Regions from separate parts of the Mesorhizobium sp. WSM4935 genome, predicted to be linked through region 3. Evidence: riboswitches for the same ligand, from Rfam matches in the RefSeq annotation. Region 3 holds a riboswitch; each other region holds the start of a gene.
What was found. A riboswitch is a leader RNA that binds a small molecule or an ion and turns the genes downstream of it on or off. The one in region 3 is predicted to bind cobalamin.
Positions count from the first base shown of each region.

Region 1: linked by a shared signal. The riboswitch ahead of P9273_RS17650 (CbtB-domain containing protein) and the one ahead of P9273_RS06060 (DUF1636 family protein) in region 3 are both predicted to bind cobalamin.
Region 2: linked by a shared signal. The riboswitch ahead of bluB (5,6-dimethylbenzimidazole synthase) and the one ahead of P9273_RS06060 (DUF1636 family protein) in region 3 are both predicted to bind cobalamin.

Region 1 is NZ_JARTVR010000007.1:43,304-50,861, forward strand. Features, by position in the region: gene P9273_RS17635 (cation diffusion facilitator family transporter) at 1-131, shown strand, start outside; gene P9273_RS17640 (hypothetical protein) at 359-940, opposite strand; gene P9273_RS17645 (CbtA family protein) at 992-1,732, opposite strand; gene P9273_RS17650 (CbtB-domain containing protein) at 1,780-1,989, opposite strand; adenosylcobalamin (AdoCbl) riboswitch at 1,990-2,133, opposite strand; gene P9273_RS17655 (histidine phosphatase family protein) at 2,219-2,794, shown strand; gene P9273_RS17660 (PilZ domain-containing protein) at 2,940-3,212, shown strand; gene P9273_RS17665 (methyltransferase family protein) at 3,216-3,683, opposite strand; gene P9273_RS17670 (DUF6428 family protein) at 3,961-4,482, opposite strand; gene P9273_RS17675 (ArsR/SmtB family transcription factor) at 4,532-4,882, shown strand; gene P9273_RS17680 (MIP/aquaporin family protein) at 4,932-5,630, shown strand; gene arsC (arsenate reductase (glutaredoxin)) at 5,627-6,025, shown strand; gene P9273_RS17690 (GNAT family N-acetyltransferase) at 6,022-6,546, opposite strand; gene P9273_RS17695 (MFS transporter) at 6,594-7,558, shown strand, end outside.
Region 2 is NZ_JARTVR010000005.1:220,563-228,120, forward strand. Features, by position in the region: gene dxs (1-deoxy-D-xylulose-5-phosphate synthase) at 1-1,535, opposite strand, end outside; gene P9273_RS15660 (pirin family protein) at 1,661-2,581, opposite strand; gene P9273_RS15665 (DUF2277 domain-containing protein) at 2,591-2,857, opposite strand; gene P9273_RS15670 (exodeoxyribonuclease VII small subunit) at 2,896-3,147, opposite strand; gene P9273_RS15675 (histone deacetylase family protein) at 3,151-4,077, opposite strand; cobalamin riboswitch at 4,194-4,370, shown strand; gene bluB (5,6-dimethylbenzimidazole synthase) at 4,414-5,145, shown strand; gene P9273_RS15685 (hypothetical protein) at 5,157-6,137, opposite strand; gene P9273_RS15690 (TetR/AcrR family transcriptional regulator) at 6,269-6,862, opposite strand; gene P9273_RS15695 (MFS transporter) at 6,983-7,558, shown strand, end outside.
Region 3 is NZ_JARTVR010000002.1:370,223-377,780, forward strand. Features, by position in the region: gene P9273_RS06050 (NADH-quinone oxidoreductase subunit A) at 1-28, opposite strand, end outside; gene P9273_RS06055 (winged helix-turn-helix domain-containing protein) at 363-1,562, shown strand; cobalamin riboswitch at 1,592-1,794, shown strand; gene P9273_RS06060 (DUF1636 family protein) at 1,835-2,260, shown strand; gene cobW (cobalamin biosynthesis protein CobW) at 2,262-3,299, shown strand; gene cobN (cobaltochelatase subunit CobN) at 3,318-6,662, shown strand; gene cobG (precorrin-3B synthase) at 6,659-7,558, shown strand, end outside.

The DNA of each region.
Region 1 (7,558 bases), on a different contig from region 3:
GCTTGGTCGCCCCGGCCGAGCCCCACGAGTTCAGCGCCAGGCTGCAACTGGTTGCGGGTCCCGACAGCGAGGATCTGCCTTTCGCCATGGCCGAGCCGGAAGGGCATCACCATGAGCACGCGCATGCGTAATGTGGGCGGCATTTGAGTGCCGGCGCGAATCCAACTGACGTTATCGCGACACAGGGCGCGCAGCGCAGATGGTCTGCCTTCCGCCTCGCAGCTCGGCTGTTCGACGCCAAACGGACCAACGTAGCTGCCCTTCGGAATCACGAAACGACCGCGTGAAAGTCAGCTGCCCGTCCTCGAATCCGGGAGCCGGACAATGGCCAATGCTTACGCCGGTGCGCAGCGCCCGGCTAGGCTGTGCTGGTCCGCGGCCCGCCGAAGATCACCCAACTGGCCCCGATCAGCGCTGCAATGGTCGCAAGGAGCACCGCCAGGCTCGGCAGGTGGAAGAACATATCCCGCCAGCGTGGTTCGACGACCGCGCCGGTGCTGAAGGCCTCGCCGCTATACTGGCAAAGGATCCAGGATGCGCCGCTGCGCACCATCTCGGCATCGATGTCGGAGATCAGAGCCTTGGCCTCGCGCTCGGCTGACGGCATCGTCGCCATATGGGTGAGCAGCGCCTTGGCGGTGGCGAGATAGGCGTGGCTGCATTCGTTGAACGGGCTTTCCTCGTCGCTAAGGCTGCCCGGCATCAGGCCCCAGAGGCAGTAGGTGAACTGCAGATTGCCGTGATTATAGAGCCGTCTGAAGGTCGGATCGGTCGCGGTCTGGCGCTGGGCAAGGTCCAGGATATCGCCGCGATAGCGCGCGATCACCGCCATCTGGCCGTGGGTCAGGCTGGGGATCTGGATGCCCGGGGGAGGCGGGGCCGAGGACCCGTTATGCGCTTGCGCGGATGTGGCCAGAATGACCAGCAGGGTAGTCGCCAAAAAGAAATTGGCCGCCAGGGCATGAAACCATGGCGGCCAACGCATCGGATTTCAGGCGTAGCGGCGCGTCGGGGTGCGCTGGTCGCGCACTGCGACCACCCGCTCGGCAACAGCGCCGAAGCCGAGCCCGACGACGGTCCACAGCACCAGCTGGATGCCGAGCGAGGCGATGCGGAACTGCCAGAGCACCGTCGCCGAGAAGTTCTCCGGCACTTCGTTAATGTCCGGCAGGGCCGCCTTCACCAGCGCGAAGACGACGAGGAAAGCGAGGCCCGCGACGATCGAGGCGTTCCAGGCGCCGAGCCGGTTCCATAGCCGCTGCGCCAGGCCGACCGCCGCCACCATCGCCGCGATCGAGACCACGATCATGATGAAGAACAGCTCGGTGCGGTAGCCGATGGTCTCGGCATTGCCGACCGCCGGCGGGTTCGCGGGGTATTTCAGGCTGGGAACCACGATCACGGCAAGGAAGCCGAGCAGCGCGATGAGTGCCGAAGTGCCGCGCGGACCGAGCGAGCCCAGGCGGCCATAAGCATAGGCGAAGACCAGCGAGAACAGTCCGCCGAGGGCAGCGCCATAGACCAGCACGCCGGTCGCCAGGCCAATGCCGGCTTGCGTGGCGCGGCTGACCATCTCGGGTTCCGGCGTCTCGCCGGCGGCCTTGGCCTGCTGTTCCTCGAAGGCGATCGCCTGGTCGACCTGCGGCTCGCCATAGACTCGGGCGAAGGCGAATGCCAGAATCCCCGCAACCAGCCCGACAAGCATGCCGCGCAGCAAAAGTTTTCCAACCATGTTCAAGAACCCTTTGTCGAAAGCGGGTTCAGCGATGCTGAACCGCTTCAGTGGCAGGGGAGGCCCAGCAGGTGACGGCCGTCATGCACGAATTCGTGCACCGCCGTGCCGCGGATCAGCGAGGTGGCGCCTTCTTCCGCACCGACGAAATAGATCGCCATCATCAGCGTCAGGCCCGCGAAGATGGCCCAGGGCAGAAGCTCGCGAACCGGAATCGCAACCGGACCGTAGCTGGGGGCGAAGGTGGTGTCGGACATATTGACCTCCCGTGGGATACTGCGTCCCGTTGATCGAACAATGCTGCGGAATAAGGCCTGACTTTCGGCTGGTGCCGATCACAGTGGCGCGACCGTGCCGGATTCGCACCGGCTTCCAATCCCGTATAGCGCTAAAACACTTGTCAGCACTTCGTTCGCCTGTCAACGACATGTAATGGCCAACGCGGCTTCGCGCGGCCGAAATTTCACTGGGCCACGGAGTTTTGGGATGCTCGCCCGCCTGACGATGATCGCAAGCGGCGCGACGCAGGCCACGCGCAAGGGCCGGTTTCCGAACGACGAGGCGCTGGAGCCGCGGGCCCTCGATCGCGCCGGCTCGCTGGCCGCTTCGCTGCGCCGCGCCGATCGCGTCTGGACAAGCCCGGCGCTTGCCGCGCGCCAGACGGCCGACGCGCTCCGCCTCGAGGCAACCGTCGAGCCGCTGCTTGCCGAGCAGGATTTCGGGCGCTGGGCCGGCAAAGGTTTCGAGGAGGTGCAGGCGGAAGATCCGGAAGGGATGGCGGCTTGGCTTTCCGATCCGGACGCGGCACCTCACGGCGGCGAATCGCTTGCCGCGGTCGCCCACCGCGTCGCGGCGCTGATGGAGCGCCTGGCCGGCGCAAGCGGCCACACCGTCGCGCTCACCCATGCCGTGCCGGTCCGCGCCGTCATGGTGCATGTGCTGGGCGCGCCGCTCTCCGCGGTCTGGAAAATCGACATCGAGCCGCTGTCGCTCACCGAATTCCGCAGCGACGGCCGCCGCTGGGTGCTGCATGCGAGCGGCATGGTCGTCGGCGCGAAATAGCCCGGGAAAGCGCTTACCTGACGACGAGCGGCCGCCGGCGAAGACGAACTTCGCCATTTCAGCGATCGCTAACGGAACGGAAACGCCTGGCTGCTATGGTGCTGTCTCGCGGCGAGGAGAGCCTTGCCCGAGGAGACCGTCGCCTATGGCCGATTATCCCGAGATCGAGCGCCGTCTTCATGTACGCGAATTCGTGCTCAAGGAGGCCACCATCATTGCCAATGGCGTCCGGATCGGCTGCTCGCTTAGGAATCAGCACGAGCAGGGTGCGGAATTGCGCGTGGCCGCCGACATGGACGTCCCGGAACGCTTCCTGCTCGAGGTTCCGGCCGACGATACGGCCTATCGCGCACTGGTGCGGTGGCGGCGCAACGACCGCGTCGGCGTGGCGCTCTACAGCAACGCGCCGAAGGACTGACGCTCAAAGATAGCGGCGCACGCTCGCCCTATACGAGCGGTAGGATTCGCCGAACTTGCGCTCCAGATAGGCTTCCTCGCGCAGCACCACGCCATAGTGCAGGATGGGGAAGCTCGCGATGAGGGCGATGACGGCCCACCAAGTGTCAAACAGCAGGCCGATCCCGAGAAGCAGCCCCATCAGGCCGACATAGAGCGGATTGCGGGTGAAGCCGAACGGACCGCTGGTGACGATCGCGGTGGTCGGCAATGTCGGATTCACATTGGTGCCGCCGCGCAACATGGTCGAGCGTCCCCAGGCGATGATCGCAATCGCAAGTGCGGTCACCACGATGCCGAGCACAATGGTGAGCGGACGGCCGCCGATTGCCAGCGGTCGGACATAGCGCAGCGCCAGCATCACGATTAGCGCCACGAGAAAGAGCAGCGGCGGGAACACCGCGACCCCCGGATTGTCCGCTTTGTCGCCCATGGCCAATTTCGCCGGTCCATAGCCAAGCGCCACCGCAGTCACTATGCACTGCCGCGCGTCACTCAGCAATTCGTGGTTTGATCCTGCCCCAGGGGCAAAGTGCGGGGACGCAGTCGCGGTGCGCGTTCATGGCTGCCGGTCAACGGGGAATCGTGCATGAGCGGGACAGCCGTTTGGGTGGCGCTGATAGCCATCGTTCTTGTGGGCCTCTATTTGTTGCAGGCCAATGGCATGATCCGGTTCTGAAGCAACGGCGGCGCGCGGCGTATTCGCAAGGTCAACAACAGCCGCTTGCCCCGCAGCACGGCTGGCTTGCAGCCTTCTGTTCTTTCAGCCAGCGGTCGCGCGGCTTGCAGCTTGCCGGCAGTGGCGTCAGCTCGACCTCGATGACGTCGCCAACAATCCTTGGCTGAGCCGCCCGGTGCAATTCCATGGGGCGGACGCCGTCGCTGACCTCGAAGGTCAGCTTCGCCGCCCCATCAAGAGCGACATGGTCCGAAACTTTGCGAATGATCGCGGTAAACTTGCCGGCCGGCATATGCACGGGTCCGCCTTCGTCCACGTCCCATAGCTGGACGAAGATTTCCGACCATGATTCCGGATTTGCTTCGCAATCCAGCGCCGCGAACTGTCCCGCCTTCACCTCGGTGACATGGTAGCCTGGCTTCACCGGTCGTCCGTCGTAGCGGAACACCAACGGTCTGTCCTTGTGATCGGCCAGCGCGCCCAGCAGGTCGCCAATGGTCAGGTCGGAGGGGTCGATCGCGGCGACGTTTTTCCGGTTGTCAGAAGAGAGCATGTCGGCTATTCCTCATTCATCATTTCAATATTTCAAGGATTATTGAAACGTGGATGAACGTCAAGCCCTGATCGCCTTTGGCGCGCTGTCGCAGGATACACGCCTGCGCCTTCTGCGATTGCTGGTCGTTGCCGGACCGGAAGGCATCGCTGCTGGCTCGCTCGCCGAACAGGTCGAGGTCTCGCCGTCCAACGTCAGCTTCCATCTCAAGGAATTGGAACGGTCTGGTCTCGTGTCCGCGAGGCGTGATGCCCGCTCGATCGTCTACAGCGCCGAGTACGATGCCCTGTCCGGGCTGATCCGCTTCCTGATGGAGGATTGCTGCTCGGGTCGCCCGGAAATCTGCGCGCCGGCGCTTGCGGCGCCTTGCTGCGCGCCGGGCGAGGGGACCCGGCAATGATCGTCACGCCCGTTGCACAATTCCCCGTTGCCGACCCTAGGGCTGACCAATGAACACTTTTGACCTGTCGCGCCGGTTCGTGGCTGAAGCCCTGGGCACTGGCCTCCTGGTAGCAACCGTGGTCGGCTCCGGCATCATGGCCGAGACGCTGACGCACGACACCGCGCTGGCGCTACTTGGCAACACGCTCGCGACCGGCGCCATGCTGGTGGTGTTGATCACCGTCCTTGGCCCGATATCCGGCGCGCATTTCAATCCCGCCGTTTCGCTGGTGTTCTGGCTAAACGGGTCGCTGCCAGCCCGCGATTTTCCTGCTTATCTCCTCGCGCAGTTGGCCGGCGGCATTGCCGGCACGATGGCGGCGCACCTCATGTTCGCCCTGCCGATGCTGGAGGTCGCAACAAAGCTGCGTGCCGGACCGGCTCAGTGGTTCTCGGAAGTGGCCGCGACATTCGGCCTTGTCGCCGTCATTCTCGCCGGCCTTCGTTTCGAGCGGCGGGCCGTGCCGTGGCTGGTCGGGCTCTACATCACGGCAGCCTATTGGTTCACGGCGTCCACGTCTTTCGCCAATCCCGCCGTCGCCGTGGCGCGCTCGCTCACCAACACCTTCTCGGGCATCAGACCGGTCGATCTGCCGGCCTTCATCGCCGCCCAACTGCTCGGCGCGCTGATCGCGCTCGCGCTGATGGGCTGGCTGCTCAAGCCCGAAACCGTTGAGCAACACCAGCCAATGAAAGCAGAGCCATGACGGTTACGATCTATCACAATCCCGCTTGCGGAACCTCGCGCAACACGCTCGCCATGATCCGCGCCAGCGGCGAGGAGCCGGTGGTGATCGAATACCTGAAGACGCCACCGAGCCGCGAACGCTTGCTCGAACTGATTGCGGCAATGGGGATCTCTGCGCGCGAGTTGTTGCGGGAGAAAGGGACCCCTTACGCTGAACTCGGCCTTGCCGATCCGAAATGGAGCGACGACGAGCTGATCGATTTCATGCTCGCCCATCCGATCCTGATCAACCGGCCGATCGTCGAAACGCCGAAAGGGACAAAACTCTGCCGACCGTCGGAGGCGGTGCTGCCACTGCTCGACGATCCGGTGCGCGAATTCGTTAAGGAGGATGGCGAGAAGGTCGCCTATTAGTTAGGCGGGGCCAGATGCTTCATGAAGTAGATAGACGCCCTTGGTTTGCCGAATGGGTCCACGAAATGATGCGGCACGACGCCGACCTCCTGCCAGTTCATCCGCCGATAGAGCCGTTCGCTCGCTCCGCCCTCCGCGGTGTCGAGCAGGAGCAAGGAGCGGTTTCTCTTCCTTGCCTCCTCTTCCACTGACGCCATAAGTGCCGAGCCGATGCCTTGCCGCTGGAAGTCTCGATGAACGAGAAGCTTGTAGACCTCCGCCCGGTGCTGCGCATTCGGCTCCGTCGACAGATAGAGCTGGACGGTGCCGACGAGGTTGTTTTCGACAAAGGCGCAGATAAGGAGGCGTTCTTGCTCCGCCACGGATCGGAAGATGCTCTGCCAGTAGGATCGCGCTTGCTCGGTGCCAAACGGCAGGACGAACCCGACGAGCGCCCCATCCTCGATACTCTGCATCAATATCTCGGCAAGGGCGCCGAGCTGCGCTTTTGCCTCGGCCTCGTCGATTACCGCGATACGCATTTGCTCTCCCGCTCGAGCCTCGACAGATAATGGGCTTTGAGCAATCCGTGAAGCCCGAAGCGTCTGCAACAGCCGAGCACAATCGCCATGTCCTCGTGTCGGCCCTCGGCCTCACGCAGATCCTCGCCTGGGGATCATCCTATTATCTACCCGCGGTGCTTGCCACGCCTATTGCCGAGGACACCGGCTGGTCGCTCGCGTCGGTCGTTGGCGGGCTGTCTTGCGGGCTTCTGCTTGCCGGCCTGGTCTCTCCCGTCACCGGGCGGCTGATCCAGCGCCATGGAGGCCGGCCCGTGCTTGCTGCGAGCTCGTTGCTGCTGGCTGCCGCGCATTCGCTGCTGGCGACGGCAACTGCTTATCCCTTTTACCTGATTGCCTGGCTGCTTATGGGCTTGGGCATGTCGAGCGGCCTCTACGATGCCGGCTTCGCGACGCTCGGGCGGCTTTATGGTCAGGGCGCGCGCGGCGCCATCACCAACCTGACGCTGTTCGGCGGTTTCGCCAGCACCGTCTGCTGGCCGCTCAGCGCCTTTCTTGTCGAGCATGGCGGATGGCGTACCGCCTGCCTCTCCTATGCGGCGATCCACCTCGCGATTTGCCTGCCGCTCCACCTCCGGATAATACCGCCGCCTCCACCCGCGGCGCCCGCGCCAACGAAAGACAGATCGAAGGAGGCGTCGGCCACGGGCAGAGCTCGGACACGCTTCATTCTGCTGGCTTGCATCCAGACATTGGCCGCGATGATCGCATCCATGCTCTCCGTCCACTTGCTGACGCTGCTGCAATTGCGCGGCGTGGGCTTGGCGGCCGCCGTCGGCCTCGGCGCATTGGTCGGCCCGTCACAGGTCGGCGCGCGGGTGTCGGAGCTGCTGATCGGCCGCAACCGGCATCATCCGATCTGGACGATGCTGACCTCCGTATCGCTGCTCGCGGCGGGAATCTGGCTGCTCCTGGCGAGCCAGAAATTCGTTGCCCTAGCTTTGATCCTTTACGGCGCCGGCAACGGCATCCA
Region 2 (7,558 bases), on a different contig from region 3:
CCGAAGGAAAGCAGCGCGACCTTGGTCCCCTCTTTGAGGATGCGGCCCTTGCCGATTTCCAGCAGCGAGCCGCGCTCCGGCATGTCGACGCCGACGCCGTTGCCGCGCGGGTAGCGGAAAGCGATCGGGCCGTCATCATAGGACGCGGCGGTGCGCACCATATGGCGAAGCTCCGCCTCGTCGGCCGCGGCCATGACGACGAAGCCCGGCAGCGAGGCGAGGAAAGTGGTGTCGAAGGCGCCGCAATGGGTGGCGCCGTCGGCGCCGACGAAGCCGGCGCGGTCGATCGGAAAACGCACCGGCAGTTTCTGGATCGCCACGTCGTGGACGACCTGGTCGTAGGCGCGCTGCAGGAAGGTGGAGTAGATGGCGGCGAAGGGCTTGTAGCCTTCAGTGGCAAGCCCCGCAGCGAAGGTCACCGCATGCTGCTCGGCAATGCCGACATCGAAGGTCCGCTTCGGAAACACCTCGCCGAACAGGTCGAGCCCGGTGCCGCTGGGCATGGCGGCGGTGATGGCGACGATGCGCTCGTCCTCGCGCGCCTCCTGGATCAGGCTCTCGGCGAAGACCTTGGTGTAGGCGGGCGCATTGGCTGGTGCCTTGGCCTGCGCGCCGGTGATGACGTCGAATTTGTTGACGCCGTGATATTTGTCGGCGGCTGCCTCCGCCGGCGCGTAGCCCTTGCCCTTCTGGGTCACGACATGGATCAGCACCGGGCCTTTGCCGTTGTCGCGCACATTCTTCAACACCGGGATCAGATGCTCGAGATTGTGCCCGTCGATGGGGCCGATGTGATAGAAGCCGAGCTCCTCGAACAGGGTGCCGCCGGTGACATAGCCGCGCGCATGCTCGACGGCGCGGGTGATGGCGCGGTCGGCGCGCTTGCCGAGATAGGATGTCAGCTTCTTGCCGAAATCGCGCAGGCCGAGATAGGCCTTGCCGGAAGCGAGCCTCGCCAGATAGGCGCTCATGGCGCCGGTCGGCGGCGCGATCGACATGTCGTTGTCGTTGAGGATGACGATGAGGCGGGCATCGAGCGCGCCGGCGTTGTTCAGCGCCTCGAAGGCCATGCCGGCCGACATCGAGCCGTCGCCGATGACGGAAATGACATTGTTGCGGCCACCCGACAGGTCGCGGCCCATGGCCATGCCGAGGCCGGCCGAAATCGAGGTCGAGGAGTGTGCCGCGCCAAACGGGTCGTACTCGCTCTCGGCGCGCCGGGTGAAGCCGGAGAGGCCGCCTTCCTGGCGAAGCGTGCGGATGCGGTCGCGGCGGCCGGTCAGGATCTTGTGCGGATAGGCCTGGTGGCCGACGTCCCAGATCAGCCGGTCGTCCGGGGTGTTGAAGACATAGTGCAGCGCAACGGTCAGTTCGACGACGCCGAGGCCGGCGCCGAGATGACCGCCGGTCTGCGACACGGCGTCTATCAGCTCGGCGCGCAACTCGGCAGCAAGCTGCGGGAGCGCGCTCTCATCGAGCCTCCGCAGGTCCGCCGGAATGCGGACCTTGTCGAGCAGCGGCGTGTCTGGCTTCACTCGGGCGCGTCCTGCCTCAATTGATCGAACACGGCGCTACCAGCAGATTGCGCCATAATCATGCGCGGAATAGGCCGCCGGCGGGCGAATGTAAATGCGCGCCGGTGACGCGCGGCTTGAGTATCCTAGCTCTCAGGCAGCGGAATGAACTCCTCCTCATCGCCGGGAACGATATCGAAGCGGCCTGTCTTCCATTCCTGCTTGGCCTGCTCGATGCGTTCCTTGGACGACGAGACGAAATTCCACCAGATATAGCGCTGAGAGCCCAGCGAAGCGCCGCCGAACAGCATGAAATGCGCGCCGCGTTCGGAGGAAACGACGATCTCCTCGCCCGGCTTGAACACCAGAAGCCGCTCGGCCCGGAAGACATCGCCGGCGATCGAGACGTCGCCTTCCAGCGTGTAGATGGCGCGTTCCTCGGCATCGGCCGGGATTCGCACGCTGGCGCCGGCGGCCAGCCTGAGATCGGCGTAAAGCGTGTCCGAAGCGGTCGCCACGGGCGAGCGCAGGCCTGAGAATTCGCCGATGACGACGCGGCCGCTGACGCCTTCGGCATCGATCTCAGGCAGGCGGGCCACCGATGTGTTCGCGAAGTCCGGGGCGATTTCCTCCTTGCCGTCCGGCAGCGCCAGCCAGGTCTGCAGGCCGGAGACCGACATCGGCGCGCCCCGCAACTCCTCCGGCGTGCGCTCGGAATGAACGATGCCGCGCCCCGCGGTCATCAGGTTCACGTCGCCGGGCGCGATCACCATTTCGGTGCCGAGCGAATCCCGGTGCCTGATCTTGCCGTCGAACAGGTAAGTGACGGTGGAAAGTCCGATATGCGGATGCGGGCGCACGTCGATCGCCTGCCCGGCGCGCAGGATCGCCGGGCCCATGCGGTCGAAGAAGATGAACGGCCCCACCAGCCGGCGTTTTGCCGTCGGCAGAGCGCGGCGCACCGCAAAACCGCCGATATCCTTGGCGTTCGGTACGACCATCAGCTCGATCTGATCGCAGGCGAAAGCGTCACCGGGCTCGGGGTCGTTTCCGGGAAAGAAGCTCATATAGGTTCCTCAGGCGAAACGCAGCGCCGATCTGGCCTTCGCCTTGGCCGCCTCTACCTCGCGATTGCGCGGTTCCTGGTTGGTTTCGAGCGAGTCGATCAATTCGCGCGCAGCGGCCGCGATCGCTTCCACTGCATGATAAAAAGCGTGCTCGTTGCGCTTGGACGGCTTCGTCGAGCCGCTCAGCTTGCGCACGAACTGCAGCGCTGCGTCATGCACTTCGTCATTGGTCGCCGGCGGTTCGAAATTGGCCAGGGTCTTGATGTTGCGGCACATGGCTTGAACTCCTTACCTGCTTGCTCTGCCCACCCAAATTATTCCGCGTCCAACGGCTCCGTGCCGACCGGCCTGCCGTCGCGCGACAGCCTGATCTTCTCGACCTTGTCCTCGGCCGCTTTCAGCAGCCGGTCGCAATGCGCCTTCAGCGCCTCGCCGCGCTCGTAGATCCGGATCGACTGGTCGAGCGGGACATCGCCGCGTTCCAGATCATCGACGATCTTCTCCAGCGCGTCGAGCGCCTGCTCGAAGCTCATCGCCTTGACGTCCTCATTGCCTTCCACTGCCATACTCTATCCCTTCATCAGCCGCCCGACATGGGCGGCGACTGAAAATGCCAGTCCCTGCAGATCGTAGCCGCCTTCCAGCAGGCTGACGAGCCTGTTGGCGCTGTGGCGGGCGGCGCGCTCCATCAATTGCCCGGTCGCCCAGTCGAAATCGTCCTCGGTCAGGTTGATCTCGGCCAGCGGATCGCGGTGGTGCGCGTCGAAGCCGGCGGAAATGATGATCAGGTCCGGCCTGAAGGCATCGATAGACCGCAGCACGCGCGACAGGAAGGCGTCGCGGAACAGGTCGCTGCCGGTCTGCGGCGCGAGCGGCGCGTTGACGATGTTACCGGCGCCGGTCTCGCTCTTCGCGCCGGTGCCCGGGTAAAGCGGCATCTGGTGCGTCGAGCAGTAGAGCACCGACGGATCGTCCCAGAAGATGTCCTGCGTGCCGTTGCCGTGATGGACGTCCCAGTCGACGATGGCGACGCGCTCGGCCTGGTGCTTCTTCTGCGCGTAACGGGCGGCGATGGCCGCCGTGTTGAACAGACAGAAGCCCATCGCCGTGGTCTTTTCGGCATGATGGCCCGGCGGACGGGCGGCGACGAAGACATTGGCGGCACGGCCCTCGAAGACATCGTCGACGGCAGCGTTGGCCGCGCCGATCGCCGTCACCACGGCCTGCCAGCTTTTGGGGCTGGCGTTGGTGTCGGCATCGATCGAGACGATGCCGCTCTCAGGGATAGCCGCGCGCACGCGCTCGACGAAATTCTCGGGGTGCGCGTAAAGGATCGTCGCCTCGTCGCCCTCGGGCGCCTCGACGCGGTCGAGCGCCGAAAACGCCTCGTCGTCGAGCACGCGCTCGATGGCGCGCAGGCGGTCGGGCCGCTCGGGGTGGCCGGGCGGCGTGAGGTGTTCGAGGAAGATCGGGTGCGTGTAGAGACGGGTGGCCATGGCGCATAATCTAGGCACCCGCGGCGTGGATGACCATGTTTGAAAAGCCGAATGGCTGGGGAAAATTGCGTCAGCCCGTGTCGCTGGCGCCATTGGCGCAGCTCGGGCTTCGCGGTAAGGTCATCCCGCTGCCTGGTGCCCGCGACGCGGGAGAATCGGGAACACGGTTGAACTCCGTGGCGTGCCCAACGCTGTGAGGGGGACCGCGCCGGCAAACGCCACTGTCTCAGACGGGAAGGCGCCGGAGCGGGACGATCCCGAGCCAGAAGACCGGCCCGGCAGACATGGTCGTCCGCTTGGTCAGGCGGGTGACCGCTTGTCGCAAGGGGAAAAGCGATGACGGCAGCAGCGATCGCCGCGAGCGGCGACGACTTTGACCAATTGGCGCGCGACGCGGTCTACCGGGCTATGTTCACCAGGCGTGACGTGCGCAGCCATTTTGTCCCTGACGATCTCGACGACCATGTGCTGGCGCGCCTGCTCACCGCCGCGCATCACGCGCCGTCGGTGGGCTATATGCAGCCGTGGAATTTCATCGTCATCCGCGACATGGCAAGGCGGCGGCAGGTGCGCGACCTGTTCCTCGCCGCGCGCCACCAGGAACTACCGGCCATCGAGGCGGAGCGGCAGGCGCTGTACCGCAAGCTGAAGCTTGAAGGCATCTGCGAAAGCGCGCTTAACCTCTGCATCACCTGCGACCGGCAGCGCTCGAAGGACTCGCCGCTCGGGCGCTGGCACAATCCGGAGATGGATCTCTACAGCACCGTCTGCGCGGTGCAGAATTTCTGGCTAGCGGCACGCGCCGAGGGTGTCGGCGTCGGCTGGGTGAGCATCATCGAGACGGAGGCGCTGAAGCGGCTGTTGTCGATCCCCGAGCATGTCACGCCGATCGCCTATCTGTGCGTCGGCCGCGTCTCGCAATTCGCGCCGAAGCCGGACCTCGAGGCGCATGGTTGGGGCAAGCGTCTGCCGCTGCCCGAACTGGTGATGAGCGAGACTTTCAGCGGCGCAGGCGAGGCGCCGCTGAAATCGGCGATCGCAAGGCTTGGCGGCGCGCCGAAGCTCTGACCAGGCCCCGATCAAGCAGCCCGGGGCGTATCCCAGCGCGAGCCGCCGAAGGAGCCCAGCGCCTTGTCGCGCAGTTCCCTGAATTTGGACGAGGCCTCGGCGAGCCGGCGGTCCCATTCTGGATTGGGCGCCTGCCCCTCGATCGCCTCAAAATAGACCTGCATCAAGGACGCGATTGCAAAAGGCTCGATGAAGGCGGCCTTGAAGGCCCAGGCAAAGACGATGGCAAGCACGAAGGCCCAGCCGGCCAATTGTCCGGGCATGACCCAGAGGATCGCGGCGGCGGGCGCCAGCATCAACAGGAAGATGACGAAGGACACGCCCCACATGATCACCGCCAGCCAGACGGCATTCTTGACCATGTGCTTGCCATTCTGCGCATAGAGCACGACGCCTTGCCGCGCCGTCTCGAAAGGCGAGTTCGAATTGATGCGGATGTTGTAGCCGAGAATGATCTCGTCGACATAGGTCAGCGAGATGCGGATGACGGTGTTGATGAAGCTGACCAGCCCGCTCAAACCCGGAATGGGCAGGAAGGCGGCGATGCCGCCGATCAGGCCGGTGATGGCGCGGACGGCTCCCTTGACGAGCTGGTCGACGGCGAAAAGAATATTGGCCTCGGCGAAGCGCTGGGTGACCACTTCCTTCGCATAGGCTATCTGGCCCTGGCCGTCGGGAACGTCATGGCCGTCGATCAGATGCACCATGACGGCGATATGGCCCGCTTTCAGCACATAGAGGATGTATTCGCGGATCCAGTAGACGGCGATCGAGACGATGCCGAAGCCGACCACGCCGCCCCAAAGTGCGAAGGACATCGGGCCATCGGGATCGGTCGAGATGTGGCCGACGCCGTAGCCGACGCTGGCGCCCGTGCCGGTCGCCATGATGTAGGCAATCGTGATGCCGAAATAGACGATCATGCGAAAGACGATGAACGGCCATGTCCGCATCATGATGGACACCGACCGGCCGATGCTGAAATCCCACATGGCCCCGACTCTCCCACCCTTAGAGGATGGCCGGGGAGGATGCGCCCGTCCCGGCGATTGTCAATCACGGCAGGGTCGCGTAGGCCGGAAACCGGTGCACAACGTGGTGACTTGGTTACCCGAGCGTGGCCTCAAGGCTTTTTTCGCAAGCCCTCGAGCAGCTGCTTGAAGGCGGCGATCGCCTTCTTCGACGTCGCTTCGGGATCCTTGGAATTGGCGATGCGCTGCGCGGCCTGGCTGCTAGCGCCATTGATCAGCCGCGAGGCCGTCTCGGGATCGACGTCGGCGACGACCACACCCTCTTCCTGCAGCCTGGTCAGATGCTCGGTCATCGAGGCGGTGCATGCATTGGCGTTCGGCCACTGCGCCGGGTCTCCGAGCACCGCCGGGCCGTCACGGAACATGATGCGCTGGATTTCCGGCTCGAGCGCCATCTCGATATAGGTGGTGCATTCGTCGACGAAACGCTGCCAGCGGGTCGGCGCTTTCGACGCAACCTCGTTCACCCGCAACGCCATCTCGCCGTCGATCTCGGCGATCACCGCCTGCAGCAGCCCCTTCTTGTCGCCGAAATGATGGTAGAGCGCGCCGCGTGTCAGGCCGGCCGAGGCGGTGAAATCGTCCATCGAGGCCTCGGCATAGCCGATCGTGCCGAAGGCGTGGCGGGCAGCCGCGATCAGCTTGGCACGCGTCTCGGCAATCATCTCCTTACGCGGTTTGTGCATGGCTCTGGACCTATTCACATACGTCTCGTATGCCAATTGACATACGCGACGTATGAATTATCTGACATTCATACGCCTCGTATGTAATTGTGGTATACACCCTTGTCGAGGAGCAGGATCATGCGAAACCCCTATGCAGAAATCTTCCGGGCTCCCGGCACAAAAGGCTTCGCCGTGGCCGCCTTCATCGCGCGCTTGCCGATCGCCATGGCGCCGATCGGCATCGTGGCGATGCTGTCGCAGACGCATGGCGAATATTGGCTCGCCGGCGCGGTCTCCGCGACCTATGCGCTGGTCAATGCTTTCCTGTCGCCGCAGGTGTCGCGGCTGGTCGACCGGCGCGGCCAGACGGCGATTGCCGCGCCGACGACGCTGGTTTCGGTGCTTGCCTTCGCGGCATTGATCGTCGCGGCCAACCAGCACTGGCCGGCATGGACCTTGTTCCTGTCCGCCCTGCTTGCCGCCGCCATGCCCAGCATTCCGGCGCTGGTCAGAGCGCGCTGGACGGAGATCTTCCGCGACCGGCCGGAGCTCAACACGGCCTTCGCCTTCGAATCGGCCGCGGACGAACTGGTCTATGTCGCCGGCGCCTCGCTGTCGGTGGGCCTGAGTGCGGCGCTGTTCCCGGAAGCCGGCATGGTGGTCAGCACATTGCTGCTCGCGCTCGGCTCCGCGGCATTCCTTTTGCAGCGCTCG
Region 3 (7,558 bases):
GCAGGTACGAACTCAGGAGTGCGCTCATGCGGCGGCTTTCCTTCGGCGGGGGTAGCTCATGTTGATTACAGCAACGAACTCTAATGCGGAAGCGTGACAGATTAACCGCTGAACCGTTTTAACGGGCCCATGCTGCAACGCGGCGAGGGTTAGCGCAGCGGTTTCGGTGACGCAAGTCAAACCTTGTTCAAATCGCGGCCCTGGACGCCTTATCGGAAGAAACTGGTCCGATCCGCTCCTGTTTGATTTCCTTCACTTTTTACTCCACTTTTCTCTCCTGACACATCTGCCGCCATTTGCCTGCTAGCATCGCCGGAATCATCGGCTAAAAAACCAACGGACGATCGGGGCAAGGATACCTGATGAAGGAGAAAATCTCGCTCGCCATGGCGAGGCGCATTGCGCTCGGCGCACAAGGGTTCAACGACCCTCGCCCCGCAGGAGTTCCGGATCGCCGGCACCTTGCGCGTGTGCTTTCGCGGACCGGCCTGTTGCAGATCGATTCCGTGAGCGCGGTGGTCCGCGCGCATTATATGCCGCTCTATTCGCGCCTCGGCCCCTACCCGCTTACACTGCTCGACAATGCCGCTGTCACCCGCAAGCGCTCCGTCTTTGAATATTGGGCGCATGAGGCGTCGTTCTTGCCTGTCGAGACCTATCCTTTGATGCGCTGGCGCATGCAGCGCGCCGAGCAGGGTGACGAGATGTATCTAGGCCTGGCCAAATGGGGCCGTCAGCGCGAGGCGATGATCGACGAGATATATCGAGAGGTCGTCGATCGCGGTCCGATCGCCGCTTCCGACATCGAGGGCCATAAGGGCAATGGCGGCTGGTGGGGCTGGAGCGAGGCCAAGCACGCTTTCGAATGGCTGTTCTGGGCCGGACGCATCACCACCGCCTACCGGCGCGGCTTCGAACGCTATTACGACCTGCCCGAGCGCGTTTTGCCGCAGGCGGTGCTCGACCTCCCCGTACCGTCGGTCGAGGACGCGCATCGCGAATTGCTGCGCATTTCCGCCCGTGCCCACGGCGTCGCCACCTATGGCGACCTGCGCGACTATTTTCGTCTCGCGCCGGGCGACACGAAGGACCGCATCGAGGAACTGGTCGAAACCGGCGAATTGCTGCCGGTGAAGGTCGAAGGCTGGGACAAGCCTGCCTATCTCCACAAGGACGCCCGTGTTCCGCGCCGGATAGAGGCGCGGGCCCTACTCGCCCCGTTCGATCCCGTGGTTTTCGAACGCACGCGCACCGAAAAGCTGTTCGGCTTCCGCTACCGCATCGAGATCTACACGCCGGCCGAAAAGCGCCAATACGGCTATTACGTGCTGCCCTTCCTGCTTGGCGACCGGATTGTCGCCCGTGTCGATCTGAGGGCTGATCGGCCGGCGAGCGTCCTGCGCGTCAATGCCGCCTATGCCGAAGCAGGCGCGCCGCCCGAAACCGCCGCCCAGCTTTTCGATGAACTGAAGCAGATGCAGGCCTGGCTCGGCCTCGAGGCGATCGAAGTGACGCCCGCCGGCGACCTCGGACCGGCGCTGGCCGACATCGCAGTGTCGTAGCCGCGCGTTGACAGGCGCCTAGCCGTAAGCCTAAATCCGCCGCAGACGGTCTTCTCCCGGCAAAGGGAGGAGCCAAGAGGGAATGCGGTGCGGGTCAAAACCCAAATCCGCGGCTGTCCCCGCAACTGTAAGCGACGAGCCTTGGCCGAAAACCACTGGGATGTTCCCGGGAAGGCGGCATCTGAGGCCACGACCCGCGAGCCAGGAGACCTGCCGTCTGAGACTTTAAGTATCCGAATGCCCGGCGGGTTTTCCGGGCAAGGAGCCTGGTTTTGGATCGCAACGGCAGTTTCCCGGCAAACAGTGCGGACATTTCGTTCGAGCCCGACGCAGTGGCCGGCGTGACCGTCATCGTCTGCTCCTCTTGCCGTGACGAGACCGGCTCGGACGCGCATCCGCGCGCCGGCGCGCTGCTGGCCGAGGGCACGCGCCGGGCGGCTTCCGGCGAAAAGATCAACATCCGCACCGTCGAATGCCTTGGCAACTGCAAGCGCCGGCTAAGCGCAGCGCTGCTGCGCGACGGCTGCTGGAGTTACGTCTTCGGCGATCTGGAGACGACCAGCGGCGCCGATCTCGTCGCCGGCGCAAAGCTCTTCGCTACCTCGACCGACGGCCTGATCCCCTGGCGCGGCCGACCCGATTCCCTCAAGCGCGGCCTGGTTGCCCGCATCCCTCCCCTCGACCTGCTCAAGGACTGACATGAACGCTTCCGTTTCCCGTGTTCCCTGCACCGTCGTCACCGGCTTTCTCGGCGCCGGCAAGACGACGCTGATCCGCAACTTGCTCGAAAACGCCAGGGGCAAGCGGCTGGCGATCATCGTCAACGAGTTCGGCGATGTCGGCATCGACGGCGAGATCCTTAAAGGTTGCGGCGTCGATGCCTGTCCGGAGGAAAACATCGTCGAGCTCGCTAATGGCTGCATCTGCTGCACCGTCGCCGACGACTTCGTCCCTGCCCTTGACCAAATCCTGTCGCGCACGCCGAAGGTCGACCACATCCTGATCGAGACCTCCGGCCTCGCTCTGCCGAAGCCGCTGGTGCAGGCCTTCCAGTGGCCGACGGTAAAGAGCCGCGTCACCGTCGACGGCGTCGTAGCCGTGGTCGACGGCCCGGCATTGGCCGACGGCCGCGTCGTCTCCGACATGGACGCGCTGCAGGCGCAGCGCGCAGCCGACGATTCCCTCGACCATGACGACCCGGTGGAAGAAGTGTTCGAGGACCAGATCGCCTGCGCCGACCTGATCATCTTATCGAAGAGCGATTTGATGGATGCGGCAGGCTCCGAGCGCGCCAATGCCGTCATCGGCGAGCATGTGGCGCGCGCCGTCAAGGTGGTGCCGACCGCGCAGGGCAAGGTCGATCCGTCGGTGCTGCTCGGTCTTGGCCTTGCGGTGGAGGACGACATCGAAAACCGCAAGACCCATCACGACGACGAGCTCGACCATGAGCACGACGATTTCGATTCCTTCGTCATCGACATCCCGTCGGTCGCCAACCCCGATGAACTGGCCAAGCGCGTCGCCCTTGCCGCCGAGCAGGAGAACGTGCTGCGTGTCAAAGGCTTCGTCGAGGTCGGCGGCAAGCCGATGCGGCTTTTGCTGCAAGCGGTCGGCCCGCGCGTCAACCACTATTACGACCGCGCCTGGACAGCCGAGGACGATCGCCGCTCGCGGCTGGTCGTCATCGGCCTCAAGGGGCTGAACCGCCCGGCGATCGAGCGTATTCTCGCGGGCTGATACCAACACGAAAAAGCGATGCATATCCTCACCACGTCATCCGCTTCGCTCGACGATCTCGCCGAGCCGATCGACCTCAGGCAGAAGCCTGCGGATGTCGTGGCGCTGTCCTTCACCGACAGCGATCTCGCCGGCTTGGCCGCCGCCTGGAAGGCCGATGCGGCGCGGCTGCCGTCCATGCGGCTGGCGGCGCTGCGCGACCTTCGCCACCCGATGTCGGTGGACCTATGGATCGACAGCGTTGCCCGTCACGCCAAAGTGGTCCTCGTCCGCATCCTGGGCGGTTATGACTGGTGGCGCTATGGCTGCGACCAGCTCGCCGCGGTCGCACGCGAGCGGCATATCAAGCTGGCGCTGCTGCCGGGCGAAAGCCATGACGAGGACCAGCGCCTGATCGAAGCCTCGACCCTGCCGCGCGCCGAACTCGACGCCCTGCTCGGCTATTTCCGAGAAGGCGGCCCGGCAAACATGTCGGCACTGGTGCAAAGGCTGGCACGGCTTGCGGGGGCTGAGGCGGCGGTGGCCGAGCCGGTCAGCGTGCCCAAGGCTGGGTATTATCAGCCGGGAGTTGGTGTCGTCGAAAAGCCTGTGACGGAACTCGGCGCCGACAATTTTGCCGTCGTCCCCATCCTCTTCTACCGCTCCATGCTGCTCGCGGCAGACATAGCGCCGATCGACGCACTCGCGGAAGCCCTGCGCTCGCAAGGCCTGGCCCCGCTGCCGATCTTCGTCTCCAGCCTGAAGGACCCGGCATCCCTGGCCTTCGTCGAGAAAGCCATCAACTCGCTGAACCCGTCGGCGATCGTCACCGCCACGGCCTTTGCCTCCGGCGCCGAGCCCGGCGCCGAAACCCTCTTCGACCGAGCCGGGGTGCCCGTCTTCCAGGTCATCGTCGCCACGACGAAACGGGAGGTCTGGGAGAAAAACCAGCGCGGCCTGGCGCCCGCCGATCTCGCCATGCACGTCGTCCTGCCCGAGCTCGACGGCCGCATCCTCGCCGGCGCGATCTCCTTCAAGGGCGAGGTCGAAACCGACGCTGCACTCGCCTTCCGCGCTTTCGCCAACCAGCCGAAAGCCGACCGCGTGGCGCAGGTGGCCAGGCGGATCGCGGCATTCATTCACCTGCGACGGACGGAGCGAGCAAAGCGCAAGCTGGCGATCCTGATTCCCGACTATCCGAGCGCGCCTGGACGAACGGGCTACGCCGTTGGCCTGGATGTGCCGTCAAGCGTGCTCGCCATGCTGCAGGACCTGAAGGAACAGGGCTATGCGGTTGAACGGATTCCGCAATCGCCGCGGGAATTGCTGGATGCCCTGGAGGTGAGTGGGCTTGGCCTCTCCATAGAGGACTACTCCGCCTTTTCGGCCGAACTGCCGAGGGCAGCGCGCGATCCAGTAGAGGCCGCGTGGGGCAAGGCAGAAGGGATAAGTCCCCACTTCCCCTTCCGCGCCGCAACCTTCGGCAACATCACCGTAGCGCTCGCCCCCGATCGCGGACGCTCCGCCGACCGCCGCGCCGATTACCATGACCCGACGCTGCCCCCGCGCCACGAGCTGATCGCCTTCGGCCTCTGGCTGCAGAAATCGCTCGGCGTCCATGCCATCATCCATGTCGGCGCGCATGGCACGCTGGAATGGCTGCCGGGCAAGACGGTCGCGCTTTCCGACACCTGCTTTCCCGAGATCGTCACCGGCTCGCTGCCCGTCATCTATCCTTTCATCGTCTCCAATCCCGGCGAGGCAGCGCAGGCCAAGCGCCGCATCTCGGCCGTCACGCTCGGCCATCTGCCTCCGCCGATGACCGGAGCCGGTCTCGACGAGGCACAGCAGAAACTCGAGCGCCTGGTCGACGAATACGCCCAAGCCGACGGCCTCGACCGCCGCCGCCGCGACCGACTGGCAAAGCTGATCGTCGAGACGGCACGGAAAACCGGGCTTGCCTCGGAAGCCGGCGTCGCGAAGACAGACCAGCCCGACGAAGCGCTGCGCCGCATCGACGCCTGGCTCTGCGATCTCAAGGATTTCGCGGTGAAGGACGGGCTGCATGTCTATGGCCGCGCACCGGAAGACGAGCCCGATCCGCTGCGCCGGCAGAGCGCCGACACTGAACGGACAGCCCTGCTCGCCGCGCTCGAGGGCCGCCATGTCAAGGCCGGCCCGGCCGGCGCGCCGGCGCGCGGCCGTTCCGACGTGCTGCCCACCGGCCGCAACCTCTTCACGTCCGATCCCCGCACCATGCCGACGCCGACCGCCTATGATCTCGGCCAGGCTGCAGCGGAGGAAGTGGTGCGCAGCTATATGCAGAGCCATGGCGACTGGCCGCGCTCGCTGGTCATCGACCTCTGGGGCTCGGCCTCGTTGCGCACCGGCGGCGAGGAAATCGCGCAAGGCCTGGCGCTGATGGGCTGCCGGCCGCAATGGGATGCCGCGACCGGTCGCGTCACCGGCATCGAGGTGCTGCCGCCGGCCACGCTCGGCCGCCCGCGCGTCGACGTCACCTGGCGCATTTCCGGCCTGTTCCGCGACATGTTCCCGACCCAGATCGCGCTGATCGATGCAGCCGCCAACGCCGTCGCCGGCCGCGACGAAGACGATTCGGAAAACCCGCTTGCCGCAGCCACCCGTGCCCAAGGCAAGATCGAGCCGCGCATTTTCGGCAGTTCGCCCGGCACCTATGGCGCGGGCGTCGAGGACTTGCTGTCGCGCGGCGAATGGGGCGTGCGCGAAGAGATCGGCCGCGCCTATCTGGAGGCCACCTCGCATGCCTATGGCGGGGCCGACGGCGAAGCGATTTTGGCGCCAGGCGCCTTCGAGGACCGCATCGCCGAAGCCGATCTCCTCGTCCATACCGGCGACGACCCTGGCCGCGATATCCTCGAAGGCTCGGCCGACGTCGCCTTCATCGGCGGCTTTTCGGCCGCTCTTGCCGCGCTTGGCCGCAACGCGGATGTCATCGTGCTCGACACGACCGATCCGAAGAAGCCGAAGCCGCGTTCGGTCGGTGAAGCCGTATCGCGCGTGGTGCGGGCGCGCGCCGTCAACCCGCGCTTCATCGCCGGCCAGATGCGGCATGGCCCGCGCGGCGCCTCGGAATTCGCCGAGACGGTCGACCGCCTGGTCGGCTTCGCCGAGACCACGCACGCCATTTCCGGCACGCTGATCGAGGCGGTACACGACGCCTATGTTGGCGACGCCGAAGTCCGCGCCTTCTTGCTGCGCGAGAATCCGGCGGCTGCCAAGGTCATCGCCGAACGTTTTCTGGCGGCGCGGCGGCGCGGCCTCTGGCATCCGCTCAGGAACTCCATCGACGATGACCTCGCAGCCCTGATCGCCGAAGCCCAGGCCAGCGGGGTGGCGGCATGAACGCGTTTTCGCGGCGCGGCGCCTGCCCTGCCCTCAGCGCCCCGATGCGGACCGGCGACGGGCTTTTGGTGCGGCTCAACCCGGTCGCAGGGGGACTGGTCCCGATGTCGCTGATCGGACTCGGCGAATCCGCTCTGCGCCACGGCAACGGTATCATGGAGGTAACGGCGCGCGGCAGCCTGCAGATTCGCGGCCTGACCGCCGAAAGCGCCAGGCTGCTGGCGGCGGAAGTGGACGCGCTGGGCATTGACATGCGGACCAGCGTGCCGATTGAAATTGGGCCGCTGGCGGGGATCGACCCTGAGGAGATTGCCGATCCGCGCCCATTGGCGGAACGGATCAGGGCGGCGACCGAGGAGGCTGGGCTGACGGCACGGCTGGGGCCGAAGGTGTCGGTGGTTGTCGACGGTGGCGGGCAGCTGACGATGGACCTGGTGACGGCCGATGTAAGGCTGAAGGCGGTGAAGGCCGATGCGGGCGTCCAGTGGAGCGTGTCGGTTGCCGGTGACGCGCATAGTGCGAAGCCGCTCGCGACGGTCGATGCGGAGGCTGCACGCGACATCGCTGTGGCGGCGCTTAGGATGGTCGCGGAAAAGGGCCGGGAGGCGCATACGCGCGACCTGTCGGAGCGGCAATTGGCCTCTCTCGCAGGCTGGCATTCCTTCGCGCCCCCCTCTGTCCTGCCGGACATCTCCCACTCTAGGGGGGAGATTCGCAGCTTTACCGCCGGCTCCCGCTCTGCAGCGAACTCGCATGTTCCGACCTCGGCGATTGGCGAAAGCGGCCGCGCCGGCCTGATCTCCCCTCTAGAGGGGGAGATGTCCGGCAGGACAGAGGGGCGCGCCGTGGAACGCCATCGCCCACCGATCGGCCTCCTTAACCTAACCGAAGGCCAC